One region of the Paenibacillus sp. NPDC057886 genome, then DNA from elsewhere that is predicted to be linked to it. Evidence: a T-box and tRNA genes for the amino acid it is inferred to sense, from the RefSeq annotation. Region 1 holds a T-box; the other holds one or more tRNA genes.
The links. A T-box is a leader RNA that pairs with one kind of tRNA and senses whether it is charged. The one in region 1 lies ahead of ACFVQB_RS24865 (valine--tRNA ligase), so its partner is inferred to be a tRNA-Val.

Region 1 (15,275 bases):
TGGCGTGCATACGGAGCAGGATATTGACGATACGATCGAGGCGAACCGTAAGGCTCTTCAATCATTATGACAATTAAAAGTTGGAAACGCCGTGGGGAATGGCTTGAGCTGATGCCAGGCAAAGTGGTGACAGGCAGTTCAGACAGGCAAACGGCTGCAGAGCAATGGCTCTTGTCTGAGCTTCAGTTACCAGAGAAAATGTTGCGTCAGCTAAAGACGAACCAGGGCATACAACTGGCAGGGGACCGGCTTCGGCTGGCCCTTTTTGCGTCTCAGTCAATCGATGTTGAACCGCGTTGGGCGGATATCGATGTTTTGTATGAGGATGACTTCTGTCTGGTTGTGCATAAACCGGCCGGAATGAAGCTTCATCCCGATGGGAGCCGGGCGGATCAATCGATTACGCTGGATCATGCGGTTGCTTCCTATTACGAAATGAATGGGATTCAGGCGAATGTCCGCCATGTTCATCGTCTGGATGAGGACACAACGGGACCTGTTTTATATGCCAAAAATGCTTTTGCCCTCGCCAAACTGGATGAAGCAATGCGGCGTAAAGATATTGGACGTCATTACGTCGCCATTGCAGGTGGTCAGATATCCACGGAGCTGAATACGATTGATGCTCCGATTGGGAAGGACAGGCATCACAAGCAACGCAGACGTGTCTCTGAAGGTGGGCAGGACGCTGTAACCCATGTGGAGATCGTGGAGGTGTGGGATAGGGCTACCCTTGTCCGGCTGACACTGGATACAGGACGCACACACCAGATTCGGGTCCATTTAAGTTATGCAGGACATCCCCTCGTCGGAGATGAGTTATATGGAGGCAGAATGGATTCTATTGGTCGGCAAGCTCTTCATGGTGAGACACTGAGTTTTGGCCATCCGCTGACAGGGGCACGAATTGAAGTGGCAGACCCTTGGCCGCAGGATTTCGAACAACTGGCACAACGGGAAGGCAAGGACCAATAAACTGGGAAGGTTTGCACAAAAGGTGGCATGCTCATCTCATTCAAGGCATATAGATGGGGTAACGAAGGATTTGGACCATGGATCAGTCCCATGAGAAGGATCATGGTGAACATATGCCGAAAGGAGGACGCCACCTTTGTTGAATCAACCTTATGGTTTGCGGTTCGATATTTATGAGCGCGTTCATTTGTCAGAGGGAGTCCCTGCAATTGAGGAACTGGAGGAAATTGAGTTATATCCCCGCATTCAGGTGATAGGTCAGGATGATCATGCAACATTGCGAGGCCATCTTTTGCTAACAGGTGCGTATCGGGGAGAGAACGAGATCTCGGAGGAACTCAAACATTTTATTCCGGTGGAGATCACGGTACCCCTGAACCGGGTAAGATCGCTTGACGATATTTCCATTGAGATCGAAAATTTTGATGTCGATTTGTTATCCAACCGAAGTCTGAACATTACAGGCGTATTGTCGCTTCGCGGTATCGAGGGTTTTCCGGTGGAGGAACCACAGGTGTGGTCAGCAGATGAGTTTACCGTTGTACATTCGCCCGACCCTCAGCAGGGCGACCGTTCCGCTGAAACAGAGCAGACAGGCAGCTATCCCAATGTATTTGCTCAGGAGTATCTGCTTCAACGGAGCGAAGAGGAGCTGCAGCAGGAACATCTATTTCAAGCTTCTCCGGAACAGTTTCAATCTTGGCAGCAAGGGGATGGGAACGCGGAGCAAGGCAAAATATTGGCTGAAAACGAAGAGTCCTCGTCCTTGAGGGACAAGGAGGATGAAGCGCAAGCGAAGGAGTTGTCCGATACGCCTTCTCCAGTTTCGTCTTTTTTGGCGGAGACAGCCGACAGGTTGGCTTCTTACCCTGAATCTGAGCCTTTGCTTCCTCTGGCTGAAGAGTCGTCTGTCTGGTCCGAGCCTTCTGTCGAGACCTTACATACGAACTTAAGGAATTCGGAGCAGACCGATTCCAAACTGGATTCGCAGCATTCGGATGAACAGGCAGCACCGGACGTATGGCATTTTGAATCTGCCCGATCTGAACCAAAGCAAGAGGATCAGGCGGTTGCAGATGTCCCGGCAGGTTCGCAGTCAGAGAACTGGCAGGATGTCTTCGCAGCGTCTGAACCGGAAATTTCGGAGGAAGACAGACCTCCTCTTGAAGCGTTGGACACGAATGAGTCTGCTGAAAAAGAAGCTTTTATCCCTGAACCTGTGGCTGAGACGGAAGACAAGCCGGAGCTCAAGGTTGCTTTTGGCAGCAAGAGAGAGTCTGCACCCAAACAGGAAGAGGGCGTGGGCATCTCCTCCTTGTTATCCTCTGGCAGAGTGACACGGGAGGCGGAAGCAGAACGGGAGCAAGAGGCGCTCGCTGGAGTCCTGCAGGAAGAAGCGTACCAGCCTGATGATGTAGAGTGGAAGAACCTGTTCCTCGGCACTATTGTGGATCAGACCCCGTTTCGTAAGGTGAAATTATGCATTGTACAGCGTGAAGAAACGCTTGATACTATTGCAGAACGATATCAGTTAAGTACCAGAGAGCTCCAGTTGTATAATCGATTATCCGAACAAGTTGTGGAAGAAGGGCAGATTCTATATATCCCTTAACCTGTAGGCAGGTTCAATGTCCATTTCGACCCGTGATCCCTTGAGGATGGCGGGTTTTTGCTGTGTCTGCCCTCAACCTGCATTGCAGCGCGCTTTTTCCGCTGTTGTCAGGTTGACTATCGGGCACGGGCAGGGTATGATGTGTTTAGGTTTTTTGAAGAACAACGTGGATCGGGAGTAGTAGACAGTATGACCTTTCAGAGAGCGGGATTGTAGCGCTGGGAAATTCCGTAGGAACCAACTGATCGAAGTCGCCCGGGAGTTGCCTGTTTGAATACAAGGGATGAGTAAGCTTTAGTATCATGCATTCCTGAGGTAGGATGGGCCGGTCGCAGCCGTTATCTGCTTGAAGTGTCACGTAAGTAGAAGGGGTAGTCTGTCTTTCTATGTGCGTGAAACAAAGGTGGTACCGCGAAAGCTAACCTTTCGTCCTTTGATGGATGAAAGGTTTTTTTGTTTTTTGGTGATGATGAATAAGTAACGGAGGAATGACACATGTCTGAACAAAAAAATTCAGCTGCAACAGAAATGCCAACCACATATGATCCGAAAGCTGCGGAACAAAAATGGTATTCCACTTGGATGGAAAATGGATATTTTAAGGCTGGCCAGCGTAAAGATGCTGAACCTTATACGATTGTAATCCCACCCCCGAACGTAACTGGAATGCTCCATATCGGGCATGCGCTCGATTTCACACTGCAGGATATTCTGATTCGTACCAAGCGGATGCAGGGGTATGATGCACTGTGGCTGCCGGGTTCTGACCATGCAGGCATTGCTACCCAAACCAAAGTGGAGCAGAAATTGCGTGAAGAAGGTCAGACTCGTTATGATCTGGGACGCGAAAAGTTCTTGGAGAAGGTGTGGGACTGGAAGGACCAATACGCAACAACCATTCGTCAGCAGTGGGGCAAAATGGGCTTGTCGCTCGACTACTCGCGTGAACGTTTTACACTGGACGAAGGCCTATCCCAGGCTGTACGTAAAGTGTTTGTTCAACTGTATGAAAAAGGCCTCATTTATCGAGGCAAACGAATTATTAACTGGGACCCGGTGAACCGGACTGCACTGTCCGACATTGAGGTTGAATATAAAGAAGTTCAGGGTCACTTGTACCATCTGCGTTATCCACTCAAAGACGGAAGTGGGTATGTTACAGTAGCGACAACTCGCCCGGAAACGATGCTGGGAGATACGGCAGTTGCTGTTCATCCGAAGGATGAGCGTTACGCAGACATGATTGGCAAGGTGCTTGTTCTGCCTATTATCGGCCGCGAAATTCCGGTTATTGCAGATGAGTATGTAGATAAAGATTTCGGAAGCGGAGCCGTGAAAATTACGCCTGCTCATGATCCAAATGACTTCGAAGTGGGCCTTCGTCATGATCTGCCACAGATTACGGTGATGGATGAGACCGGTACGATGAATGCCGAAGCAGGCAAATATCAGGGGCTGGATCGCAGCGACTGCCGTAAGCAGATTGTTGCAGACCTGCAAGAACAGGGCGTATTGATCAACATCGAGGATCATACGCATCAGGTTGGACACAGCGAACGGACAGGAGCTGTCGTTGAGCCGTATTTGTCGACACAGTGGTTTGTTGAGATGAAGCCGCTCGCGGAGAAAGCGATTGAAAAGCAACAAAGCGGTGAAGGGGTTCGTTTTGTTCCGGATCGTTTTGAGAAAACGTATCTGAACTGGATCGAGAATGTTCGTGACTGGTGTATCTCTCGTCAATTGTGGTGGGGGCATCGTATTCCTGCCTGGTATGACGAGGAGACTGGAGAAATTATTGTATCTGCTGAAGATCCGACAACTTTGCCAGAATACGCTGGGCGCAAGCTGAGACAGGATGAAGACGTTCTGGATACATGGTTCAGTTCCGCATTATGGCCGTTCTCTACATTAGGCTGGCCGGAAGACACGGAAGATCTGAAACGTTATTACCCGACAAGTGTACTCGTAACAGGGTATGACATTATTTATTTTTGGGTGGCGCGCATGATCTTTACCGCTCTGGAGTTCACGGAAGAGGTTCCGTTCAAGGATGTGCTGATGCACGGTCTTGTTCGTGATGCAGACGGACGCAAGATGTCCAAATCGCTTGGCAATGGTGTTGATCCGTTGGATGTGATTGAGAAATATGGTGCGGATGCAATGCGTTACATGATCTCTACCAGCAGTACGCCGGGACAGGATCTCCGTTTCCGCTGGGAGCGGGTTGAACAGGCTCGTAACTTTGCCAATAAAATCTGGAATGCATCGCGCTTCGCCCTGATGAATCTGGAAGGGTTCACCTATGAAGATCGTGATATTAGCGGAGACCTCGGAACAGCGGATTACTGGATTTTGCACCGCCTGAACGAAACTTCTCGTGATATTACGCGTCTAATCGAAGCATATGAATTTGGAGAAACAGGCCGTTTGCTGTATAACTTTATTTGGGATGACCTGTGTGACTGGTATATTGAATTTGCCAAGTTGTCCTTCTATGGGGAAGATCCGGTTGCCAAGAAGAATACACAATCGGTGCTTGCTTATGTGCTGGATCAGACCATGCGCCTGATTCATCCGTTTATGCCTTACATTTCGGAAGAGATCTGGCAGCATCTGCCGCATGAAGGCGAGACGATTACGTTGGCTTCCTGGCCGGTGTATGACCCTGCATTGGAGAACCCAGAAGCGGTTGCCGAGATGAACCTGCTTATGGATACTATTCGTGCAGTGCGAAACATCCGTGCAGAAGTAAACGTACCAATGAGCAAGAAAATTGAATTGATGGTGAAAGTGAACAACCCAGAGACATCCAGCATCATTGAACGCAACAGCCATTACATTAAACGTTTCTGTAATACGTCCGAGTTCGACAGCGGCCTGGATCTGAGCTCACCGGATAAAGCAATGACTGCTGTCATTACTGGGGCTGAGCTGTACTTGCCGCTGGCGGGTCTTATTGATATTGATCAGGAAGTGGCTCGTCTGGAGAAAGAGTTGCAGAACCTTGAGGGCGAAGTACTCCGTGTGGAGAAAAAGTTGGCGAACGAAGGCTTTGTGGCCAAGGCTCCTGCCAAGGTTATCGAGGAAGAGCGCGCCAAGCAAGCGGATTATTCCGATAAACGGGATAAGGTGATTGCACGAATCAAGGAACTGAAAGGTTAATATATTCGGGTCGGATGGAGTGCTTCTGCGCCATCCGGCCGCTTTTTTCAACCAAACTCAAACCGAAGGTGAATCATATGACGGAACTTAACGGGACAGAAATAGCATCTCCTTTACTTACCTATGACGAGGCCGTGAACTGGATCAATGGCCTTATTCCTTTTGGCATCCGACCTGGATTGGAACGAATCGAGGGATTGATGTCATTGCTGGGAAATCCTCACCAGCGTCTCAAATTTATTCATGTCGCGGGAACGAACGGCAAAGGTTCGACTTGCGCTTTTTTGACGTCAGTGCTTCTTCAGGCGGGATATGATGTTGGAACGTTCACATCCCCGTATATCACCAAATTCACAAACCGTTTTCAGTACAACGGTGAGGATATCCCAGAAGAAACATTGCTCAAACTCTCGAACCGCCTGTATCCGTTGGTTCAAGAGATGGCTTCAACTCCCCTTGGATCACCTACGATGTTTGAGGTATCCACAGCACTCGCTCTTCTGTATTATGCGGAAGAGTGCTACCCGGACATTGTGGTATGGGAGACAGGGCTCGGGGGAAGGATGGACGTAACGAATATTGTTACACCCGTGGTATCGGTCATTACCAATATCGGTATGGACCATACGGATGTACTGGGAGATACGATTGAGGCGATTGCTGGAGAGAAGGCAGGCATCATTAAGGCGGGGGTACCCGTTGTTACCTGTGCCACGCAACCAGAGGCTGTGAAGGTGATCCAGGAGACGGCAGAGCGGCTACGTTCAACCGTGTATCTGGCAGGAGATCGTTTCTCCTATCATAGACTGGACAGTGATGAGAACGGACAATCTTTTCATTTTACAGGACCGTTCCGTGATCTGGACGCTCGTATTCGCATGCAGGGCGCACATCAATGCGATAATGCAGCGGGTGCACTTATGGTACTGGAGTTGCTTCGCCAATACATGGCATTTATGCTGGATGATGAAGATATTGCACTTGGACTGGAACATGCCTTCTGGGCAGGAAGGTTCGAGAAAGTGGTTGATCAGCCCCGCATTGTTCTGGATGGTGCGCATAATCCGGAGGGGGCCGAATCGCTGGCCAAGAGCATTATCGACGTATATCCTCACAACAAGTTAATTTTGATGATGGGCATGCTGGCGAATAAGCATCACGAAGCGTATTTGCAGCATATACTGCCACTAGTGGATACGCTGATCCTGACCGAGCCAGACTTCCGACGCAAAATGGATGCAGCCGAATTGCTGCAGATCGTCGAACGGGTACGTCCCGTCATTGCGAAACCGGAGCTGGAAATCATCGTCGAGCCCGAATGGGTAAAGGCACTTGATCTATTGAAGTCACGGACGGAAGCGGAAGATCTGGGGGTGGTGTCCGGCACATTGTACCTGATTGCAGATGTGCGGGCAGCCCTTTTGCATCAAACCGATTCTGAAAAAGGTTGGTGAAAGTTTTGTTAAATACATCGGAACACGTTCATTTTATAGGGATTGGCGGATATGGCATGAGTGCCATCGCGAGAGTTATGCTTGAGATGGGATACACCGTTACCGGATCGGATGTCGCTTCACAGGAGTTGACCGAGAAGCTGGCAGCCAAGGGAGCGAAAATATATATCGGACATACAGCAGAGCATGTAAATGGGGCAGACCTGGTTGTCTACTCTACGGCAGCTCCTGCTGATAATGTGGAGCGCGTGGCAGCTGAACAGCTGAATATCCCGATTCTGCATCGCGCCCAGATGCTCGCGCGTTTGCTGAACGAGGGCAAAGGTGTGGCTGTGGCCGGGGCTCATGGCAAAACAACCACGTCATCCATGATTGCACTTGTTATGGATAAATGTGATACAGACCCGACATATATCATTGGCGGGGAAATCATGAACGTGGGGACCAACGCCAAGGCAGGCCAAGGCGACTGGGTCGTTGCCGAGGCAGACGAGAGCGATGGTTCATTTTTGCAGTACCACCCTTGGCTCGGTATTGTGACGAATATTGAAGCGGATCACCTGGAGAACTACAACAGTGATTTTGAGGAACTCAAAAAGGCTTATGTGCAGTTCCTGAGTCAGATTCGTCCAGAGGGCACGGCCATTGTGTGTGCTGATGACGAGAATGTTCAGGCTATTCTGCCAGAGCTGAAATCACGGGTGACCACATACGGCATTGATTATGCTGCTGATTATACAGCAACAGATATCGTGCTTGGTGACCGCCGAATTTCCTTTACGATGAGCCATCAGGGCAATGTGTTGGGTACGGTGGAGTTGTCAGTTCCAGGTAAACATAACGTTTATAATGCGATGGCTACGGTCATTACCTGTCTGGAAGCAGGTATTCCATTTGAGAAAATTACGGCTGCCATTATCCAGTTCCATGGAGCAAAACGCAGATTCCAGGTGCTGGGCGAGGCCCGTGATATGCTGATTATTGATGATTATGCTCATCACCCGACCGAGATTGAGGCTACAATCAGTGCGGCCAAAGCAACGGGGAAACGGATCATTGCGGTATTCCAGCCACAGCGTTACACACGTACGTTCTTCCTGCTTGATGCATTCAGTCGAGCCTTTGCAGAAGCGGATGAGGTTCTCATTACCGATATCTATTCCCCTGCGGGTGAAAAACAGATTGAAGGTGTTCACTCGGCTAGACTGGTTGAACTCATCGTTCAAAACAGTAATGCTTCTGCACGTTATCTTCCGACAAAGGAAGAAGTTGTTGCAGATTTGCAGAACCGTCTTCAGCCAGGCGATCTTGTGCTCACGATGGGCGCAGGTGATATCTGGAAAGTTGGCGATACACTTGCCAAAGGGTTGAAATAAATACATTTATAAACCGTCTGACTTCATTTCGAAGCAGGCGGTTTTTTGCATGAAATGGAATGTTTCAGATTCTCTCCGCATATAGCTGTTATAAATGGGACAAAGGAGAGGGTACGGGGTGAGCAATGCTAGAATGACGTTTCGCTTTGGGGATAACGAGTCGGACAAGCCTGAAAACAAGGGGATACCCACATCCAGCACATTTGCAGCTTTGAGTGAAGAAATTCCGCACAGTCCAACACCAACGCGGTTGAATACAACTCCTTCATGGACACCAGAGGATATTCCCGGTGACTGGGGAGAGACGATGCTGACAGGCTCCACTGTACCTGAACCTTACCAAAGAACGGACAAGGATTCGAAACTCGATGAGCCCGGATACAGTTATAATCAGTTTACTGCATATCCGGGAGATGAGGATGAGAACAGGTCGGACGAGAATTATGGAGGTCATGATTGGCTTGCAGATAGTGAAAACTACTCTTATAAGCGGAATCGCCCCCCGAGGGGCTGGAAAATGATTGGTTCTGTAACGGGTGCGCTTGTAACCGGGGCCCTCTTCGGCATGGTTATTCTTTCTTTTTTTAATCGGGAAGGAGCCGTAGATCCTGGGAGCAAGATTCCCGCCAATCAGGCGGTATCGGCCGTGACAGGTCAGGAGGGAGTGGCAGGTTCGGAACAGCAGCTCCAGGCAACGACTACAGGCGGCAGCTATTATGCACTGCAATATGGTGTATTCAGTTCTCCTGAACGCGCTGAACAAGCGAAGGTGGAACTGTCTCAGGCAGGCATTGCCGCAGGCTCCGACCCGGAGGATGGTAATCGGGTATACGCAGGCATTTCGGCTGACCGTGAGGAGGCCAAGCTGCTCAGCTCCAGGCTTAAGACTGAAGGTGTGGAACTGTACGTCAAGGAAATCGTCAACCCTGAAGTGAACCCGGCAGTATTCGGTGGAAAAGCAGAGGATGTGCAGCATTTCTTCGCAAGCAGCTCGGCTTTGGTTGAACAACTGTCTACCCTTTCGATCCAGCAACTTGGTCAGTCGGTTCCTGAAGCCGTCTCAACCGAAACGATGACCTCATTACAGAACCAGCATGAGCTGTGGCTGACCGGTTTGAATAGTATTGCACCGGGTCTGAGTGCAGACGTACAACCCTATGTATCCGCGATGGAAAAATCGATGAACAGTGCGGTAACGGCAATTGCCGAATACAACAAAAATCCGGCCAATGTGCATATGTGGTCTGTACAGTCCGATCTGATGGAATATGTATTACAGCAAAAAAAATGGCTTGAAGCGATAAAACAGTAATTCATGCTTTCCCATAACACAGCCTTGAAATACCTATCCGGCAAGGAACTGGAAATAGTTCCCCTTGCCGGATTTGTGTTTGTATTGACGTACAAAACCCCGTATAATAATGTGGGTGTCAAAAAATGGCGAGGGAAGATCACCGATGAAAAAAAACTTCGGCATGTTATTGCTGTTTCTGCTGCTCGGCTGGCTGGCCGGTGCGTGGATCGCCAAGGCACTGCAGCCTGTAAAGGCCGTTGCCTTTCTAACAAAAGCCACGACCATTCGTTGGTCGCCGCAGGCTGATCTGGATATTATCAGTTATGATATTTCACTTCAATTTCAAATGAGCCTCCTGAGTCTGATTGGTATTATTGCTGCTGTATGGCTGTATCGCAGGTTATAGGAGAATGACGAATTTTGACGAAGAAACTAAAAAATGATATCTACTAGCGTGATCCGACAGGATGTCGCCGTAGCATAAGGGGCCGGTTATTTTGGATAAAACACAACAGCGTCGTATTATTCTGGCTTCTACTTCGCCACGGCGTAAAGAACTGATCGCATCACTCCATCTAGCTTTTGAAGTAATACCAAGTCACGCCGATGAAGATACACCGCCGGAATGGACTCCTGAACAGACGGTACAGGAACTTGCGATGCGTAAGGCGCTTGCTGTTTATCGCGGACTGGAAGGCCGTGAACAGGATGCTGTTATTGTTGGTAGTGACACTATTGTCGTTCTGGACGGTGATATTCTCGGTAAACCTGTAGACGAAGCGGACGCTGAACGTATGTTATCTCGTCTACAGGCTCGTGTACACCGTGTTTTCACGGGAGTAGCTTGTATTGATGCAAGTAATGGACAATCCATGGTTCAGTATCGGCAGACTGATGTAACGATGAAGGAACTGTCTGACGCTACGATTCGTGCGTATGTTCAGACTGGAGAGCCTTCGGACAAGGCAGGATCATATGCCATTCAGGGCATTGGTGCTTCATTGATAGAACGTGTTGAAGGTTGTTATTTCAATGTGGTGGGCCTACCGTTGTCCTTGCTTAGCGATATGCTGGATGGATTCGGCGTACATGTACTGCCACGTACATGAAATTCCGCAATTGACGATCTGAAAAGAGGGAACATATGGAGTCGCCTCAATATATGATGCGCGACATCCCCCAGGAAGAACGCCCGAGAGAACGCATGATGGAATACGGGGCGGGCGCCTTAAGCCATGCTGAATTGCTGGCGATCTTACTTCGAACAGGTACAAGACAGGAATCCGCAGTGCATATGGCACAGCGGATTCTGACCGAAGCGGGTGGAATTCGCTCGTTAATGGATTTGAGCCTGGAAGAATTGACTGCGATGAAGGGAATTGGCATGGCCAAGGCTGTACAGCTGAAAGCCAGCATTGAGCTTGGTCATCGGATTGCGAAGAGCAGACTTACACAGTCGACTTCAATCCGTACCCCTCGTGATGCGGCCGATATTCTTACCGAACAATTGCGTTACTTGCAGAAAGAACACTTTGTGTGTCTTTTCCTGAATAGCAAAAACCACATTATTGCCCAGGAAACACTCTCCATGGGTAGCCTTAACGCTTCGATTGTACATCCGCGTGAAGTGTTCCGGGCTGCCATCAAATGCAGCAGCGCATCTATTGTGTGCGCACACAACCATCCCAGTGGTGATCCTACGCCTAGTCCAGAGGACATTCAAATAACCAAAAGACTGATCGAGGCCGGCGCAATTGTTGGCATAGACGTGCTGGATCACATTATTATCGGAGATGGAACGTACGTAAGTTTGAAGGAGAAGGGCTTAGTATAATATAATGGTTGGCGTTGATGTTTTCCTATGAATGTTGACGGCGTTGTCCGTAGAAGATAGGTTCACTTTACACATGCAAAACAAATGCAACACAAATGCAACACAAAACAAATGCGAATATTAGCTCCGCCATTGTGGTGGGAATGAAAATGAAACGCTCTTGATTAACCGGGGCGGCTATATGAGGCAGAAAAGGAGATTACGTCATGTTTGGTGGTTTTACGAAAGATTTGGGTATTGATTTGGGGACAGCGAATACTTTGGTTTATGTACGTGGAAAAGGAATTGTGGTGCGCGAACCTTCGGTTGTCGCTATACGGACTGATACAAAAAGCATCGAGGCAGTAGGGGAAGCCGCAAAAAAAATGATTGGACGTACACCAGGTAACATTCGTGCCATTCGTCCAATGAAAGATGGCGTTATTGCCGATTTCGATACAACGGCAACGATGATCAAATATTTCATCCGTGAGGCGCAGAAACAACGCTCCATGTTCCAACGTCATCCGAACGTGATGGTATGTGTACCATCCGGGATTACTGCAGTAGAACAACGCGCGGTTGAAGATGCAACCAAACAGGCTGGAGCACGTGAAGCCTATACGATTGAAGAGCCTTTTGCAGCTGCAATCGGTGCAGATCTTCCGGTATGGGAACCAACGGGAAGCATGGTTGTAGATATCGGTGGCGGTACAACAGAAGTGGCTGTTATTTCCCTGGGGGGGATTGTAACAAGTCGTTCGGTTCGTGTTGCTGGTGACGAGATGGATGAATCCGTGATTCAATACATTAAACGCCAGTATAATCTGATGATCGGTGAACGTACATCCGAGCAGTTGAAGATGGATATCGGATCAGCTATGCCGCTTGAGCAAGTGGAAACTATGGAAATTCGTGGACGCGACCTCGTTACAGGTTTGCCGAAGACGATTACGATTACATCGGATGAAATTAGCGAAGCTCTGGCGGATACGGTGAATGCCATTGTTGAAGCTGTAAAAGTTACCTTGGAGAAATGTCCACCTGAGCTGGCAGCGGATATTATGGACCGTGGTATTGTTCTCACAGGTGGCGGCGCATTGCTTCGCAATCTGGACAAGCTGCTTGCTGGTGAGACAGGAATGCCTGTGATCGTAGCAGAGAACCCGCTCGATTGCGTTGCAATCGGAACAGGGAAAGCACTTGAGAATATTCATTTGTTCAAGAGCAGAAGCAGTTCGGCAGTTCGTTCCAAACGTTAATTGATATATGCTTTGCTTGGCTCGCTTATCGACCAAGGGGCATGATATCAACGAAGAGGACCCGGTTAACCCCGGGAGAGCTATTACCCGCATACCCGGGGAGAATCGGCTGATATTCTCGATGGGACTATAAGTCTGACAGTCTCCCCGCCGGGCATGGCTCGGAAGAGAATAATGGATGTTAGAGGGTGGTCGAACTGTTTAAACTGCTGGGTAACAAAAGACTTTTTGTTTTGCTGGTGGGCCTTGTTACATTTATCGCGTTAATGGGCTTTACGCTCGGTCCGCGAACCGCTCTATCCTGGCCGGAGAAATTCCTGAAGGATTCAGTCGGATTTGTACAATACGTATTTTACAAGCCCGCTTCTTCTGTAGCGGGCTTTTTCAAAGATTTGGCGAACATGCGTACGGTATATCAAGAAAATGAAGAGCTTCGCATTGCGATGGGTCACTATACCCGGGATCGGCTGAAATACAATGATATGGAGCAGGTGAATGAACAGCTCCAGAAAGCTCTCAATTTTACCGAAGAACAAAAGAATCGGTATAACTACGGTTCGCGAATTGCTCAAGTCATCAGTGCCAACTCCGACCCGAACAGCAGAACGATTAATATCGATATTGGTGAAAATGCGGGAATTAAAGCTGGGATGGCTGTTACTTCGCAGGAAGGGCTGGTTGGGGTTGTCAGTCATGTCAGTTCATATACGTCAACGGTTAATCTGTTAACATCTATGGACGCCAATGATCCAACATCCAATGCCATTGCAGCTACAGCGGTTGGTAAAGAAAAAGTGTTTGGTATGATCGAGAGTTATGATCCGAAGACAGGCATGCTCAAAATGACCAAGATTTCGGAAGATTCAAATATCAAAAAAGATGATGAAATCATCTCCTCCGGGATTATCAACAATTTTCCGAAGTACATGCGTATTGGGAAAGTGGAGAAGGTTGAAGTTGGGGAATATGGTTTGACACGGACTGCGATTATTAAGCCCTATGCAAGCTTTCTGGACTGGAAAGAGCTGATTGTGATTATCCCACCTGAGGTAAAAGAATAATGGTAACGCGCAAGCAAGTCTTATTCCTGTTACTGTTCGTTTTGTTCATTGTTGAAGGAACGATCCTTCCGCTACTCATTCCTTCGGCCTGGCAAATGCGTATTTCTGCCAACCTGGTCTACATCGTGATTTTGTTTATCGCTGTATATCATCATCGGCACACGGCGTTGGTGCTTGGCATATTATTTGGACTATTGCATGATGTCGTATTCTACGGCGAAATGATTGGACCATACGGATTCTCTATGGGCTTATCGGCATATATGATGGGACTTATTTTTCAAGCGCCGCGTGCACCACTGCCGGTTATGGTTTCCGTTGTTCTTTTGGGAAGTCTGCTTAATGACACCATGTTATTCTTTCTATACAAGCTCTTCCAACTCAATCATGTGACATTTGACTGGGCATTGCTTGAATACATGATTCCCAATTTGTTCATTCATTTTGTGTTCGCGCTGATCATTTATGTTCCTCTTCGGAAACAACTGGAGCGGATCGGTAAGAGAAAGAGCAAAGCACAAGAAGCTTCTTGATACATTTATGGAGTGAGAAGCAGGAACTTTGGGACCCGGGCACGAAATGTAATGAGATGGGAGGGACAGGCTTATGACGGTAAAATCGAATCACGTAACGATTAAAGGCATCCGAGACGGCCTGGTTTTCCTGTTGGACGATCAATGTGAATTCGAGGAATTGCTCTACGAGCTCCGCTATAAGCTGGAACACAGCCATCAAAATATTTTGACCGGACCGATTGTTCATGTGGATATCAAACTGGGCAGCCGGGAAGTGACGGAGGACCAGAAAGAAGCAATTCTTGATATACTGAAACAAAAAGGGAATTTACTCATTCGTTCCATCGACTCACCGGCCCTTAAACCAGAGGTTAAAGGGCCGCCGCCGATTGTGACCATGTGTGGTATGGTACGTTCGGGTCAGGTGCTTCATCATGAAGGGAATCTACTTTTTCTTGGTGATATCAATCCGGGGGGCACAGTAACGTGTACCGGAGATATATATGTTTTGGGTTCACTCAGAGGCATGGCTCATGCTGGAATTGGTGGGGACGAAGATTCGATCATTGCAGCTTCGGTGTTTGCACCAACGCAGCTGCGGATCGCTGATATCATCAGCCGTCCTCCCGATGAGTGGGAGAGCCGAGAGACCGGAATGGAATTTGCTTATTTACAGGACAATCAGATGCAGATCGACAAGATGAGCAATATCGTTCGGTTGCGCCGAGATTTTAATGTGTTTAAAGGAGTG
Region 2 (15,275 bases), on a different contig from region 1:
TCGATCCTGCCACTGAAGCAGCAAGATCTGAGGGCTTAATCCATTTTCATGCCAAATCAACAACAACTAATACATCCACTACATAACGCTACCTTAATCCGCAATATTTCCCGCCATCTTCAGACGACGTGCAATTTCCTGGAAGTCTTCCTGCGAAATACCTGGTGCGAATTCTTCTTCCACCGCAGGAGCTTCAGGAATCGGGTACCCTTCAGGTACGCCTTGAATGACTTCCAGCGGTTGTCCATCTTCAGGGTGTGTCCCTTTCCAGATCTGACTAATCGCATTAAAGTCTTTATCACTATAGGTATACAGCTTGGTGTGTAGGCCTTTTTCTTCGTATTTCCACGCTTCGTTAAAGGATTTGTTGCTCAGTGATGGAATCGGCACCAATTTGGTTACATTTACTCCGGTTGCAATCTCAAGCGCTTTAGCATAAGCGACCACATGCACGCCGCCACGTACCAGCAAATAGCCAACAACTGCCCGGGCTGCGGGGTGATCAGTCATTTCGTAAACTTTCATTTTATGTGTACGTGCTCCGCATTCAAGAAAAAAGTTATGCAGCAGATCTTCAACCAGATTTCCACTGTTAAAGACATGGGCGCCTGTCCATGGATTGCCCATGGAGTCGAAAGGCATTGCTCCCTGTGCGCCAGCCAGGAAATGATAGGAGAGACGCGCATCCTTCACGGAACCAAGTGGTGTATCGTCAGGCTCTTTGTACTCAGTGGAACCTCTGAGGCATTTGTTAATGCCATGAGACACAAGCTCTACATGACCCAATTCTTCGGCGGTGATACTCATCACCAGATCGTAGAAGGGTTTCAATTTTTCCTTGGAGCGAAAATTAAAGGATTGATAGAGGTAGTTGTTCAACGTTGACATCTCTCCGAATTTACCACCCAGCAATTCTTGTATCGCTGCCGCTGCATTCGGGTCCGGCCTCTCGACATTGGGGATTTCAATTGCGATTTCATCCATACGTTTGAACATTCGGGTGTAACCTCCTCGAAATGATTGTTCAGAATAAAGAAGTGATGTTGTCATGGCCTATTACACGTTTATCCACTACGCTAAACCCATAATTATGCAAATGAGGCTTAAGGCGTATGTAGTTTACGTTTCTCATTCGTCTACTGGTGTAAAATAAACTTCTACAGGGCAGGCTAACGTAAACATTGTTCCGAGGAGTGAATGATATGAGAATGCTCATCGTAGCCCTGATGACGGTGATACTAAGTTTAAGTGGATTATCAACCAGTTCAGCAACTGCGATTCCGGATTATGCGAAGTGGGGAATCATTGCAGTGAAGGAAACACAAACCAAGTACAACGTGGATATTTTGGATTACAAACACATCGGCCGCACCTCACTAACAGCAGACCAATCCCGTGAACAGTTCAAGTTATGGGTTCGTAACAAAGACGGTAAACAATTTGCTGTATTTGTAAATGTTGATTTTAATCCGTCTACCCAGCAGCTGAAAAAAGTACAATTCACGGAATCGGATCGACGTTGAACTGAACATGAACTGCACAGCAAGCAGGATAGGAACCAGACTTCCCTATGAAAGGGAGTGAGTCTGGTTTTTTTATTTCAAAAAATCCTTTTTTTAGTTGTTGAATAAAGAACTTATGTTCGTATATAATAATAAAACAAACACATGTTCTTATTGGGGGGATGATTATGCTAGGGAAATATATTGGTCAGATGGTGGAGCTCGTCTACATGGATCGTGCAGGGCATATTACACAGCGGCAGATTCGAATCAACAGTGTACGGGGCGGGAAGATTAGAGCATCTGCAGGTAAAGAAGGGGCACCCCGAACATTTCTGGAACAAGGTATTCTGGCATGGCGTCCCGTACTCCATAAGGAAGGGAAGGAAGAGATATGCTGAATGATTTTGAACGCAAAATTTTGCGTATTATTGTTAATTATGCGGGGCAGCGTCGCCGAGTGCCACGAATGGATGAGCTGGAGAATAAGACGGGTAGAAGCAAGGCGTTCATTCACGAGTCACTGCTGGAGCTTGAGCGCAGGCAGCATATTGTGTGGGAGAACAAGTCTACATTGGAAGGCATACTCATTCTGCAAGCATGGGAGCAGGAACCACAGCCCATTCGCAAAAGCCAGCCTGCAGGGGATGCCGTGAAATATTTTACCGAATATTAAAACGTAAAAAACGCCAACCCGGAAAGTCGGATTGGCGCCTTGTCATGCAGCATACATCTATTAGAAGATTGGAAGTTGATCAAGGTTATTGGTTGGGTCGCCGTCTGCGTCACCGCGAATGTACATTTCTCCATCTTTGCCTTTAAAGACGTTCACACCTGCAATTGCTCCTGCTTTTACTTCTGCCAGTGCCTGTTGATAATCCAGCACACGTCCGGATGAAGTTTGGAACGCCGTCAGATCGCCGTCACCATTTTTTTGTACTGCTGTGAAGCTTTCGCGTGTCGTTTGATCCATGATGTCACACTCTCCTTATCTGACCAAATAGGTATCTGGTTACCTCTTTAGCCTGTCCGGATCAAAAAAAAGTATGCACAACATGACTTTATATCGCACGCAGAGGTTATTTACAGGCTCTTTTGCATACGAACATGCAGAATGTCTGCATCATAAAAAGGCTCTTCCGAAATTACTTCATATCCGAGCTTCTCATAGAACTTCTGCGCCTGGCATTGTGCGTCCAAAACAGAGTAGGCCAACCCCAATTCGCGTGCCCGTTCTTCCATAGCTAACAGAAGCACACGTCCGTACCCGAACGCACGATGAGATTTGAGTACAGCGATGCGCTGCATTTTGGCGGTATCCTTTGTGTAATAGATCAGACGGCCTGTGGCTACAGCCTGTCCATCTGTACTCAACAATACATGATACACATCAGGACTAATAACATCATATTGATCGATCTCAATGTCAGCAGGCACCTGCTGCTCGATGACAAAAACATGATTGCGAATATCCAATGCTTTCTGGAGTTGTTCTTCAGTCGTTATATAACTAATCTCAGCTGCCAATTCCATACCTTCTTTCTGCTCTACGCTATCAGACTGAATTATACAAAAAAATGCTTTTCCTGTATAGTTAAGACTGGAACATACTGGGAGAGGAGGTGCGAACCATGGGTATGGCTGGAGTGATGGCAATCACCCTTTTGATGTCGGCCGGAATGATTGCTTTGTTGTATTATGTGACCAAGAAAGCTTATTCCAAAAAGTGGGACGAAGATGAGTGAAATGCGACATAATGTTTCTCAGGGTAAGACTTCAACCTTGCCTTGTGGGGAGTAAACGTCATGCACAACAGACTTGGAATACACATCCATCCAAACAGGCAGGTCATCATTAACCTCATTGGGTACTTTCAACTGTTGGAATTGTACGGTGTGTTCATCCCGTTCCAAACTACAACCGACAGAAACGTATATTAATGCAACAAGCGCAATCAGACAGGCTAAGTTTTTGGCTGTGATAAATAAACGCAGTTTACGTTCTTTCATGTTCCTCATATGGAAGTCACCTCGTCATCAAAATGGTAATCATTCCTTTATTGTGCCACCAATTCGAATAAAATATTACCAATATAACGATTGACAATGAACACGGTTACTTGGTATGATACTGTTACTTGATTGGAAAACAATTAGATATCATGATCTGTTAGCTCAGCTGGGAGAGCACTATCTTGACAGGGTAGGGGTCAGTGGTTCGAGCCCACTACAGATCATAACAAAAAGTCCTTGCGCAGCAAGGGCTTTTTTCTTTGTCTAGTTTTTTGAGAAGGCATTATGAAGTCTTGGGGGACAATTGGGGGACAAAAATTAAAAGAAATAAGCTTTATCCTTCGCTGCGCTACGTTCACTAACTCTTCTGCAAATCAGCAAGATTCTGTTTACCCCAATCGCAGAGAACCTCAAGCACAGGCATCAGCGTTAATCCTTCACGAGACAAAGAATATTCTACTTTTGGCGGTAATTGTGGGTACTCAGTACGGATGATTAATTGATCTGCCTCTAATTCCTTCAGTTGAGAGCTTAGCATTTTATGCGTAATTCCGCCCAAGGCTCTTTTCAATTCTCCATATCGCAATGTTTCTCTTTCCATAACCAAAACAAGATATGCATTTTCCATTTTCCGCCGATCAATGACATGGCATGTGAAAATGGTTTAACGTTTACTTCCTCAGCAGTTTCCATATTCCACTCTCCTTTTAGATAGTATCTACCTTTTAAGTGCATACTATACTCTTTTTTTACCCTACTATACAATAACTCATGAAACAGAGACAAGGGCGAACAAGCCTAATAAAAGGAGAGAATATATATGGAAAAAAAAATCGTAATTTCTTGCAGCCTTATACATTTGCGAATGGTTTTACGTTGAAAAATAGAGTGGTCATGGCGCCAATGACAACGATGTCCAGTTTCTTCGACGGTTCAATCACCAATGATGAAGTCGATTATTATGCCGAACGGGCTGGTGGCCCTGGTATGATCATTACGGGTGTTGCGTACGTAACCGATGGGGGAAAAGGCTTTGAAGGTGAGCTTTCCATCGCAAGTGATTCTACAATCAAAGGACTTTCCAAAATTGCAAGAGCCATTCAGAAAGACGGAACGAAAGCCATTGTGCAAATCTTTCATGCAGGGCGCAAAACGAACTCCAAAACGCTAAGAGGTGTTCAACCCACCAGTGCGAGTGCAATCGCTGCCACACATCCAATTGGCTCGGAGACACCACGTGAATTAACACCTGATGAAATCGAAAGCATTATTAAGGACTTCGGCAGAGCAACCTTACGAGCCATTCAAGCTGGTTTTGACGGGGTAGAGCTTCACGGGGCCAACACGTATCTGTTGCAGCAATTTTTCTCCGTCAATTCCAATCAACGGTCCGATCAGTGGGGTGGCAGCTTTGAAAATCGCATGCGATTTCCGCTGGCGGTCATTCAGGAGGTTGCATCGGTTATCGATGCCCATGCGGATAAACCCTTTATCCTCGGTTACCGGATTTCACCCGAAGAAATTCATATGCCGGGCATCCGGCTCGAAGACTCCTTGGCTTTTGCCCAAGCTCTGACGAACACTCGGGTTGACTACATCCATCTGTCGATGGGAAGTTACAAACGAACATCTTTAAACCAACCTGATGACAAGGAGCCAATCTTAACTAAATTTGTTCGGGTTTTGGATCAAAAAAAACCTCTGATCGGCATCGGATCGATTGAGCGGCCGGAAGACGCGGAAGAGGTCATCAACGCCGGGGCAACTTTGGTGGCACTCGGACGGGAATTGATTCGCGAGCCGAAATGGGTACAGAAGGTGAAAGCAGGTGACCTTGGCAGCATTCGTTACCAAATATCCCCGTCGGATATGGATGAACTGCGCATTCCATTGGCGATGCAGACTTATCTGGAAGGTTCGTTTCGTGAGGTCATGCACTTTACTACCGACAATCAGAATTCCCTTGCACCGATGGAGGGCTTTGAGAAGAAAATGTAAAGGATAGCATTTATAATTTAGTTGAATTCAACTTTTGATCACTAATTAGATATCATCATTACAGAGCAACCATCTCCTTGTATTACAAGAGGGAATGGTTGCTTTTTTTTTATAATAATGATTTACAAACACAATTAAATTGTGTACAATTTAATTGTTAGCAAAAAAAAGAGATATCATCTTTACAAAATAAAATCTAAACATACAGAGGAGCCAATACTCATGAAAACATTATACGAAACTACAGTAATTAATACAGGTGGACGTCAAGGGATTGTGCAATCACCGGATAACGTATTTATGCTTGATGTCGCTGCCCCGCCTGAACTGGGAGGCAAAGTGACGACAGCTACGAATCCAGAGCAATTGTTTGCAGCAGGCTACAGTGCTTGCTTTAATTCAGCGCTGGAGTTTCAGTTGAAGAAACACAAAGTTGAAATTGAGAGAAGCACAGTATCGGCTACGGTTATGCTTGTGACAGACCCTACGGATAATGGTGTGAAGCTGGAAGTGGAGCTTGAAGTGAAAATCGAGGGTCTGGATGAGGAGACAGCACAGAAATTTGTCAAACTTGCCCATGACTACTGCCCATATTCCAAAGGCATCAAAGGGAACGTCAATGTTACTGTGGGACTAGCCTAATCATTGAGCCGAGTCGATTGAACGGTTTCATCTAAAATACTGAAGGCCTCTGAGAAATCGGAGGTTTTTTGATATTCTTTTTAATTCTTCAGCGATATTCAATAATAGATAAAGAAATTAATCATGATTGAAATATACCCATATGGGGTATATTATAAGAGTACAAATTGAAACTTCAAAGGAGTGCAACTCATGAAAAAGTATACAATGATATTGCTGACTACGTTGATCACGGGCAGTCTGATGTTAAGTGGATGTGGCAAGAATGCTGAGCAGGATAATAGGAGTAGTGACAGTCATGCAGCGAGCACAGGAGAGATGCACCACTCGGATTCGGGAGAACTACCGGAAGGGCTCCAGGAAAAGAAAAATCCTACATATCCAGTGGGCAGCCAGGCCGTAATGAGTACGGACCATATGGCTGGAATGAAGGGGGCAGAAGCGACCATTGTGGGAGCCTATGAGACGACAGCCTATGCAGTCTCGTACACACCAACCACAGGGGGAGACACTGTGAAAAATCATAAATGGGTTATCCAAGAGGAAATTCAGGAACATACGGATCAACCATATCCTGCAGGAGCAGAGGTTGTGCTGAACGCTGATCACATGCCAGGAATGAAAGGGGCTAAGGCAACGATTGACTCCGCTGAGCAAACGACGGTATATATGGTTGATTATACCCCGACCACAGGCGGAGATCCGGTAAAGAATCATAAATGGGTCACGGAAGAAGAATTGTCTGCTAAATAATATTACTTTTTAGTGACACAGGATGTTTACACGCATATGGCGGCTTCTTTGTATGAAACCAGCAACCTTTTTTAATAAATAATCAAATTTCCACTCATTTATGGGTTATAATGGAATAATAAGATTAAAGCTGCTGGAAAGGGGAATGTATATGATGGACTTCAGCAAGCCGTCCCATGCCTCCGAGTCACATACACACAAACAGCGTCATGAAGAAAATGAACAACAGCTTTTATCCGGAGGGAAAAGCATTTGGTGGGAAATCAGCAACTGGCTAATTCTCGGTGGGATACTCGCGGTCATCTTCGTATTGTTTAAGTTCGTTTTCTAGAAAAAGAGAAACATTAAAACTTGAATAAGAGGCCATCTTAAATGGGCTCTTTTTTCTTTACGCTCGTACATATAATTCATCTAGCGAATAACAAATGACAAAAATAAATATTTGTCATTTGTTATTCGCTGTGTTAATCTAATTTCAACGGAGGTGACTTGAGGATGGTGTAACCATCTTATTCATATGGAAAAGGACAAAACTTCTGAATTTTTAACCAAAGAACAAATTATCGCAGCAACGCAGGAAACTCTCCGGCGCTTCGGTGTTGCCAAAACATCTGTTACGGATGTCGCTAAATTGCTAGGGGTTAGTCATGGTACCATTTACAGGCACTATAAAAGCAAGAAAGAATTACTTGAGGGCGTGACCGCACAGTGGCTCGAAGATGAGATTATCGCACCTTTGACGGTAATAACTCAGGATCAGAGTTACAACGGAGAGGGAACACGTCATCTGAAAGTATATATAGAAGCATTAATCGCTCGTAAACGTCATTATGCCGAGTCCGATGCTGAATTATTTGAGATGTACGCACGGGTGACACAGGAATCTGTAAATATTATCGATAAACATGTGCAACATCTTGTGCGCCATTTGAGTGAGATCATCCAGCAGGAAAACCAGTTCAAATTCAACAACTCAGATGTGGTTGCAACGGCGATCCTTCAAGCTACCGCCCGTTTTCATCATCCGGCACACGCCTATGAATGGCAAAGCCCTACAATTGATGCGGAATTCGCGCAGGTGTGGTTGTTGATCGAAAAGGGATTATTACATTTGGAACAAGAGAGGGAGTAATCGTAAATGAAAAAGCTAACAGGTAAAGTGGCCATTGTAACCGGCTCATCCCGGGGGATCGGACGTGCTATTGCAGAGCAACTCGCTGAATTGGGCGCGGATGTCGTCATTAACTACGCGAGCAGCCCAGACAAAGCAGAACAGGTGGCAGATATTGCTCGCCAAAAAGGAGTGCGTGCCATTACCATTCAGGCCGACCTTGCGCGGAAGGAAGATGTGGAACGTTTATTTTCCGAAACGATTAGCCAGCTTGGAAAAGTCGATATTCTGATTAACAATGCAGGCATCATGAAGACAACGCCTTTGGCAGATGTGACTGAGGAAGAATTCGATCAGCAGTTTGCGATTAATGTGAAAGGTACATTTTTTGCTTGTCAGCAAGCGTTGAAACACATGGAGGACCAGGGCCGAATCGTCAACTTCTCCACTTCTGTGACCGGACAGATGTTTCCGGGATACAGCGTGTACGCAGGTACCAAAGGAGCAGTTGAACAGATTACTCGTCAGCTTGCGAAGGAATTTGGCTCCAGACAAATCACTATTAATGCCGTTGCACCAGGTCCGGTGAATACCGAATTGTTTTCTGTCGGGAAGACGGAGCAACAGCTCGAAGGGCTGCGTAAAATGAATGCTTTTGGTCGTCTGGGGGAGCCGGAAGACATTGCAAATGTGATCTCTTTCCTCGTCAGTGCAGAGTCCCAATGGGTTACAGGCCAGACGTTGCGTGCAAACGGCGGTTTCATTTAACGATATCATGCACGAAATTTATTCCTTTTGACACACAACCGGGCGAATCCCCATATGATGCATTACATCAACAAGCAATTGGGGAAATGGGGAATCCGGGATGGCAAAAGCAAAGGGAAAAAAGGCTCCCGTGTTAAAGAGTGACAAACTTCGTGTATCCATGAAGTTGGTTACATCGGACGTATGTGAGCGTTGTAAGACCCCCTGTACACGAGGAATGGATTATGCAGCACGGATGCGAACCGATGGAGCTGTAGGCAAGGGCGTACCTTGTATATTGACTCGTCATACTTCGTAGCCAGCAGCATAATAAAATTGACTCACAAGAAGTTCGTATAATTACGTATTGCTAACAACTATACTATAGGGGCGTCCTTTAACAGGGAACGCCTCTTTTTGATCGTTCCAAGGGGTGGGAAATATTCTGGATAAAAAATGAAAAATGATGAAAAACAGCGCAACTTTGTGGATGAATCTGCAGTATAAATGTACAACAGCTAGCAGCAGGGGAGGGAATATTGACGGAATGAAATGGAAAAGAATTTTGCTGTGTGTCACGGTATTCTCCTTGCTCGGCGGGTCTTTATTGTTTGCAGATTCAGTGAACGAGAAGATTCGGGTTCTCATTAATGGCAAGGAAGCAGCTGACGGTGGTTATCTAATTGACGGGACGACCTATGTACCTGTAAGGGAAGCGGGCGGAATCGCCAGATGGGATAGCACAAACAAGAGAGTAACGGTTATCAAACCGAATGTACATATTTTTCTCTTCAAGGGAGATACCGTGTTTGGCAACGTGAACGTGGGTAAGTTGAAATTTAATGTGTTCTCACAAGTCGACAGTTTGACAACGGATATAGCTGCCGTGAAGGTGACGATTACCAATCCAAGTGGTGAGGTTAAGGATATTCAGTCCCAGGAGCTTAAGACACAGAAGGATAACTTCTGGTTCCGAACGTACGATTTTACGTATGATTTCAGCCGGGCTGGCAAGTACCAAGTCGGTTTTTATATTAAAGAAAATGCAAACAGTAATTATGTGCTGGCAGCCGAGAAAATCATTACGGCGCTGAACGATTGAAGCGAAAATAACCTTGGCGGTTAAATTGACCTGGACCATTGAACATGTTACGATATGCAAGGTTACACAATTTCTATTTATAAAGCGAGGTATATCAATGAGCGATCACACACATGAACACGGCGATGCCTGCGGATGCGGTCAAGACCACGACCACGACCACGAGCATGAAGAAGTTCTTCTGACACTGACAGACGAGAACGGAAATGACGTGGAGATGGTTTTGGTGGAGACGTTTGACGTGGAGAAGCATGTTTATGCGCTCCTGCTGGAACGTAACAATCCTGAAGCTGACGGCATCATTCTGCGTATGGAAGAAGAAGACGAGGAAATGGTGCTCTACAATATTGAAGACGAAGAAGAGTGGACCCGTGTTGAAGCGGCGTACAACGAACTCGTTGCAAGCCAAGAATAGTCATCCTTTTGGAATAAAGCAAGAAGGCTCCTTGATCACAGGGGGCCTTTTGTTTGCTTTTTATTAGGTGTATATGCTGTTTTTTCTTGCGATAGGGACAGTGGAATAGGTGGGAAAATGCAAACGATACAGCGAGCATAAGCCCAAGGCAGGGCAGATCTGCACAGAGAAAAATAAAAAGGACCAAGCATCCGGCTTGGTCCTTAGCGATCGATCAACCTCATGTAGAGGTGGCTGTTCTAGAAAATCGCATCTGCTTCCACGATAACTTTCACGTTGGTTACGCTACGGTCTTCGGGTCCTTTTACAGGAAGTCCAACTTCAACATGATCAATGATGTAGTCGATGTTTTCCTGAGTGATAACCTCACCTGGCAGCAGAATCGGAATTCCTGGTGGATAAACGTAGATGAATTCCGAAATAATCCGGCCTGCGGATTCCTTGAAAGGAATAACTTCGGTATCACCATAGAACGCATCACGTGGAGTCAGCATCAGCTGTGGTACGTCTGGAACCTTGACCACCAACTCATGAGCTGGATTCACCTGATAATACGTACGGGATAGATCTTGCAGGGCGTTCAGCAAGATTTCTACGGAATCATCCGTATCTCCCGGCGTGATGAGGCACAGAATATTATACATATCACTGAGCTCCACCTCGATTTTGTAATGCTCACGTAGCCAGTTCTCTGTCTCGTAGCCTGTAATGCCAAGGTGGCGAACATGAACGGTTACTTTGGTTGGGTCGTAATTAAAAGTAGCCTCTGTGCCCAGCAGCTCTTTGCCGAAGCAATACAGTCCATCCATATCATTAATGGAGCGTCTTGCAAACTCAGCCAGATCAATGGCTTTTTGTGCCATCTGATGGCCATTTAGAGCCAGATTACGTCTCGACGTGTCGAGCGAAGCCAGCAGGATGTAAGAAGTCGACGTTGAAGTCAACATACTCAGAATGGTTTGTACACGCTGCGGATTCACATATCCATTCTTCGTGTTCAGGTTGAGTACAGAACTCTGAGTCATCGAACCACCCAGCTTGTGCACACTCGTTGCAGCCATGTCAGCTCCGGCGGCCATGGCAGAAAGCGGCAGATCTTCATGGAAATGAATGAGTACGCCATGCGCTTCATCCACAAGTACTGGGACCTGATAGCTATGCGCCAGTTCAACAATTTCTTTCAGATCGGTACATACGCCGAAATACGTTGGGTTAATGACGAGCAATGCCTTGGCATCGGGATGACGCTCAAGAGCACGTCGGATCGCGCCCGTAGTGACACCGTGATCGATCCCCAGATTGGCATCCTGTGCAGGAGAGACGAACACGGGTTTCGCTCCTGAGAAAATAATGGCAGACATGACCGATTTATGCACATTTCGGGGCACAATAATCTTGTCACCCGGCTCACATACGGACAAAATCATGGTCATGATGGCACTGCTTGTGCCTTGCACACTAAAATAGGTATAATCGGCTCCGAAGGCATCGGCTGCCAGAATCTGCGCTTCCTCAATGACACCGGTTGGCTGATGCAAATCATCTAGCGGTGCGATGTTAATCAAATCTATGGAGAGGGCATTATCGCCGATAAATTCACGAAATTCGGTATCCGTTCCCAATCCTTTTTTATGTCCCGGAATATGAAATTGCACCGGATTGAGTGCCGCATGATTTTTTAAAGCGGTAAACAGCGGCGTACGGCGGTGATCCATCAGTGCTGTCACAACCTTTCCTAATTAAAATTTGTAAGAAAAACGTCTTTCGACGTAAATTCTATGAAGACAGACCGCATATAGCGGATGTTTTTCTTGCGATCACGGATTTAGTTCAGCTTCGCTGAAAACTTATCATTTTGTAATCTTAAACAAATTTGAGTATAGCAAATTAAGAACCGAATGCAAGCAGTATTGCTTGACAATTTTTCGAATTGCTGAGATTTGGACACATCCCCGAAGGTTAGAGTAAGGATAGGAGATGGGCAAGCAAGCATCGAAAGGGGAAAAAGAATGCAAACCAATACAAAACCAGCCAAAATCCTGCGATCACCTTTTTTTATCGCCATGTGGCTAACGCTTTTTTTAGTTGAAATTATCAAGGGTGCCTTGCTGGTCGCTATTTTGCCCGTGTACATGGACAATATTCTGGGCTTGTCCGCTGGCGTGATTGGTGTGGCTTTTGCCCTTCAATATCTGGGAGATAATCTGTTCCGGGCTCCCTCTGGCTGGGCAGCAGAACGGATCGGGTTCCGCGCGACAATGGTGACGGCCCTAATTTGTACATTAGTTGCTGTAATCATGATTATATTTTTCAAAAGTGCATTTGGACTTGCCATGGCTTGTCTCATTCTTGGAATTGGTACGTCACCGCTTTGGCCTTGTGCCATGACAGGCGTGACGGCGATGTCAGGGCCACAGAACAAAAACGGTACAGCCATGGGCGCACTGGAGATGGCAGCTCTGGGGGGAACCGGACTTGGTCCGGTCGGCATGAACTGGCTGCTGGAGCGGACGCATCACGATTATCGCAGCATTTTCCTGGTGTTGATGGGTGTTGCAATTCTGGTCATTCTGGTGGCCTTGATTCTGCCCGGACGTGTCGTTGTTGAGGGGGAGCATGCGGAAGGTGAGACCAAGCGGGCAGATATGAAATATCCGGCTAAACCGAATTTGCTTACGCCTTTCATCCGACTCAAAAACAGTGTCCAGGGCACACTGCAACGGGTACGCAGCACCCTTAATGTGAATCCGCTCGTATATCCTGCACTGTTCATGCAATCCTTTGTTATTGGTCTGCTCAGTCCTGTCATTACGCTATACACTCGCACAGACCTGCACATCTCGCCCAACCTGTACAGCTTGTTGCTAATAGCGGGTGGGGGCATTACGGTCATTGCACTGCTGCCTGTGGGGAAAATGGTAGATCGGTTCGGAACGGCACCGTTCCTGAACATCGGTTTTTTAATGGCAGCAGCGAGTCTGTTTGCTTTTTCTTCCATTAAGTCCATTCCTGTCGTGTTTGGCGTCGTCATGCTGATTGGCGTCAGCTATGCGATGATTCTCCCGGCCTGGAATGCTTTTGTAGCCACCTTGATTCCCCAAGGAGAACGCGGAGCGATTTGGGGGTTCTTCCTTACCCTTCAGGGATCAGGCATGGTCGTAGGGCCTATTGTATCCGGACTGCTATGGGATCACATTAGTCATCCGGCTCCATTTATCGGAAGTGCTTTCGTTATGGCTGGACTTGCCGTTGTGCACTATGTGTTATCTCGGAATCCTTATCGTACAGTTCCTGCCAAATGATGTGTTGAAGTCTAATGATGCGGAAGATCTAATCAGAAAAGGGAGTTCCAACAACCGTGCAGGTTGTGGAGCTCCCTTTTTATGTAGCATGGTGCCATGCCTTTAAATAAAGATTATAAGGTTATTCTGCACGCTATAGTAATCCATTCCGGGAACTAATCGTTCACCGCCCTCCATGTCTACTTAAGACAAAGACATCTTGTAAAGCGGCAGCAGCGTTTTGAACGTTGAACGAACCGTTTCCAGGAACTTGTCCCCATCCGCGGCAAGCGGATCATCGCGATCAATTCGCAGTCCGCACATGACCTCTGCTTTTTTCACCGTCTTCAGCTTGGTGATGATTTTGTCATAATCCTCATCCTGCATGTCCTTTTGCAATGTACCGTGAGCAGCCATATGATCCATGGACCAATAGTACTGCCCAGGCAGATTGCTGCGCACTTCATCCAACTGGCGTTCGAGCCCTTCGGCGAATGCAGCCTTGTTCGGACTTTCGTAGATGATGGCGAAAATGACAAAAACATGTGTATCGAACATGCCCACTTCAAAGTGAGGCAGTGCTTTGTATCCACGTTTGGAAGATGCCCAGGCGACCCACGTATCCTTCGGAGGATTGACGGTACGCCGTGCGTGTTTGGCGACATGCATAAACATCTCTTCCCCGCATAAATCTGTCAGGTAAGGCGTAAGTTCAGTACCAAGCTCTTCCAGCTTCGGACGAACGCGTTCAATCAGCATTTCCATACGCGGCTCCAGCCCAGGGACCTGAAATACATCAAAATCGCTGCTGTTAAAACCTGAGAAAGTCATCCTGTATACCTCCATTTCGCGTCCATTATATCATGAAAGACGGGGGCTTGCCCCTGTGCATCTGCGGAAAGCTGCGATCCTCCGGATCAATCGGTGAAAAATAGTCAAATAACCAAGTACCCTTACATAAAATGAAGTATAAAATAGGGTAAGCCGATTGAGTAGAAGCGATTGAAGAAGATGGCCGGAGCATCTCCGGTACAGATGGAGGGAGTGCCGTGAATAAGAGTTATGAAGTTGAATATTGCAATCTGGAGCTGCGGTTCAACCGTCGGCATATCCAAAATTTGATCAAAGACCTTATTCGTGAGGGGTATTCACTATATTGGAGCGAGGACGAATCCTTTTTTATTCTGTCAGTCCGCACCGGACGCAAGCTGGTAAAGCTCCGTTTTCAACAGACGCGCAGTGGGAATTACAAGATGACCGGAGATTATATTATCAAGGACGCAAAGCTTGCGGAATGGTTGGAGAAGCTGATTGGGGATACACGCGGGCATGCCGTTGTGAAACGGTTTAAGGATCAGCAGATGACCGTGGAGAATATTTTGTTTGGGGAAGTCATTCGTCTCGTTGAAGTATCCGGGTTCAAACAGCGTGTTATTTTTCAAAAGGAACCTGCGCCGACGGCGGAAGAGATGGAAGAAATGTTCCTCTCGCGCGAAGGTGAGGAGCGACTCCTGCTGCTGCGCATGGAAGTGGATGATGAACTGGAACGTCTGCATGCCGCCATTCAGATGGATAATATCGAAAAAGCAAATGCCTGTCGTAAAGTCTTAAAGCAGTTGTCAGGGCACATGTTGATGCTGGAAGGCTGAAATATAACGCTGTATTTATGAAAATACGATGAACACCTCAGGTAATTGGGGTGTTTTCTCGCT

Region 2: it has a tRNA-Val gene. The T-box ahead of ACFVQB_RS24865 (valine--tRNA ligase) is inferred to sense a tRNA for this amino acid. The anticodon was not compared.

What each region holds. Positions count from the first base shown of each region.
Region 1 is NZ_JBHVMZ010000008.1:15,946-31,220, reverse strand. Features, by position in the region: gene hemL (glutamate-1-semialdehyde 2,1-aminomutase) at 1-70, shown strand, start outside; gene ACFVQB_RS24875 (RluA family pseudouridine synthase) at 67-975, shown strand; gene ACFVQB_RS24870 (LysM peptidoglycan-binding domain-containing protein) at 1,112-2,587, shown strand; T-box leader at 2,746-3,024, shown strand; gene ACFVQB_RS24865 (valine--tRNA ligase) at 3,083-5,749, shown strand; gene ACFVQB_RS24860 (bifunctional folylpolyglutamate synthase/dihydrofolate synthase) at 5,827-7,203, shown strand; gene murC (UDP-N-acetylmuramate--L-alanine ligase) at 7,260-8,579, shown strand; gene ACFVQB_RS24850 (SPOR domain-containing protein) at 8,698-9,891, shown strand; gene ACFVQB_RS24845 (DUF4321 domain-containing protein) at 10,037-10,279, shown strand; gene ACFVQB_RS24840 (Maf family protein) at 10,371-10,982, shown strand; gene radC (RadC family protein) at 11,018-11,707, shown strand; gene ACFVQB_RS24830 (rod shape-determining protein) at 11,914-12,948, shown strand; gene mreC (rod shape-determining protein MreC) at 13,137-14,009, shown strand; gene ACFVQB_RS24820 (rod shape-determining protein MreD) at 14,009-14,542, shown strand; gene minC (septum site-determining protein MinC) at 14,616-15,275, shown strand, end outside.
Region 2 is NZ_JBHVMZ010000006.1:467,632-482,906, forward strand. Features, by position in the region: gene ACFVQB_RS22325 (manganese catalase family protein) at 94-996, opposite strand; gene ACFVQB_RS22330 (DUF3889 domain-containing protein) at 1,203-1,523, shown strand; gene ACFVQB_RS22335 (hypothetical protein) at 1,691-1,903, shown strand; gene ACFVQB_RS22340 (hypothetical protein) at 1,897-2,178, shown strand; gene ACFVQB_RS22345 (DUF3892 domain-containing protein) at 2,239-2,475, opposite strand; gene ACFVQB_RS22350 (GNAT family N-acetyltransferase) at 2,586-3,029, opposite strand; gene ACFVQB_RS22355 (hypothetical protein) at 3,266-3,520, opposite strand; tRNA gene ACFVQB_RS22360 (tRNA-Val) at 3,666-3,738, shown strand; partial or broken gene ACFVQB_RS22365 (winged helix-turn-helix transcriptional regulator) at 3,873-4,207, opposite strand; gene ACFVQB_RS22370 (NADH-dependent flavin oxidoreductase) at 4,286-5,512, shown strand; gene ACFVQB_RS22375 (organic hydroperoxide resistance protein) at 5,735-6,154, shown strand; gene ACFVQB_RS22380 (YdhK family protein) at 6,347-6,907, shown strand; gene ACFVQB_RS22385 (hypothetical protein) at 7,059-7,238, shown strand; gene ACFVQB_RS22390 (TetR/AcrR family transcriptional regulator) at 7,425-8,039, shown strand; gene ACFVQB_RS22395 (SDR family oxidoreductase) at 8,046-8,786, shown strand; gene ACFVQB_RS22400 (hypothetical protein) at 8,887-9,084, shown strand; gene ACFVQB_RS22405 (stalk domain-containing protein) at 9,313-9,867, shown strand; gene ACFVQB_RS22410 (DUF1292 domain-containing protein) at 9,965-10,282, shown strand; gene ACFVQB_RS22415 (aminotransferase class I/II-fold pyridoxal phosphate-dependent enzyme) at 10,522-11,997, opposite strand; gene ACFVQB_RS22420 (MFS transporter) at 12,292-13,584, shown strand; gene ACFVQB_RS22425 (YktB family protein) at 13,768-14,394, opposite strand; gene ACFVQB_RS22430 (hypothetical protein) at 14,613-15,212, shown strand.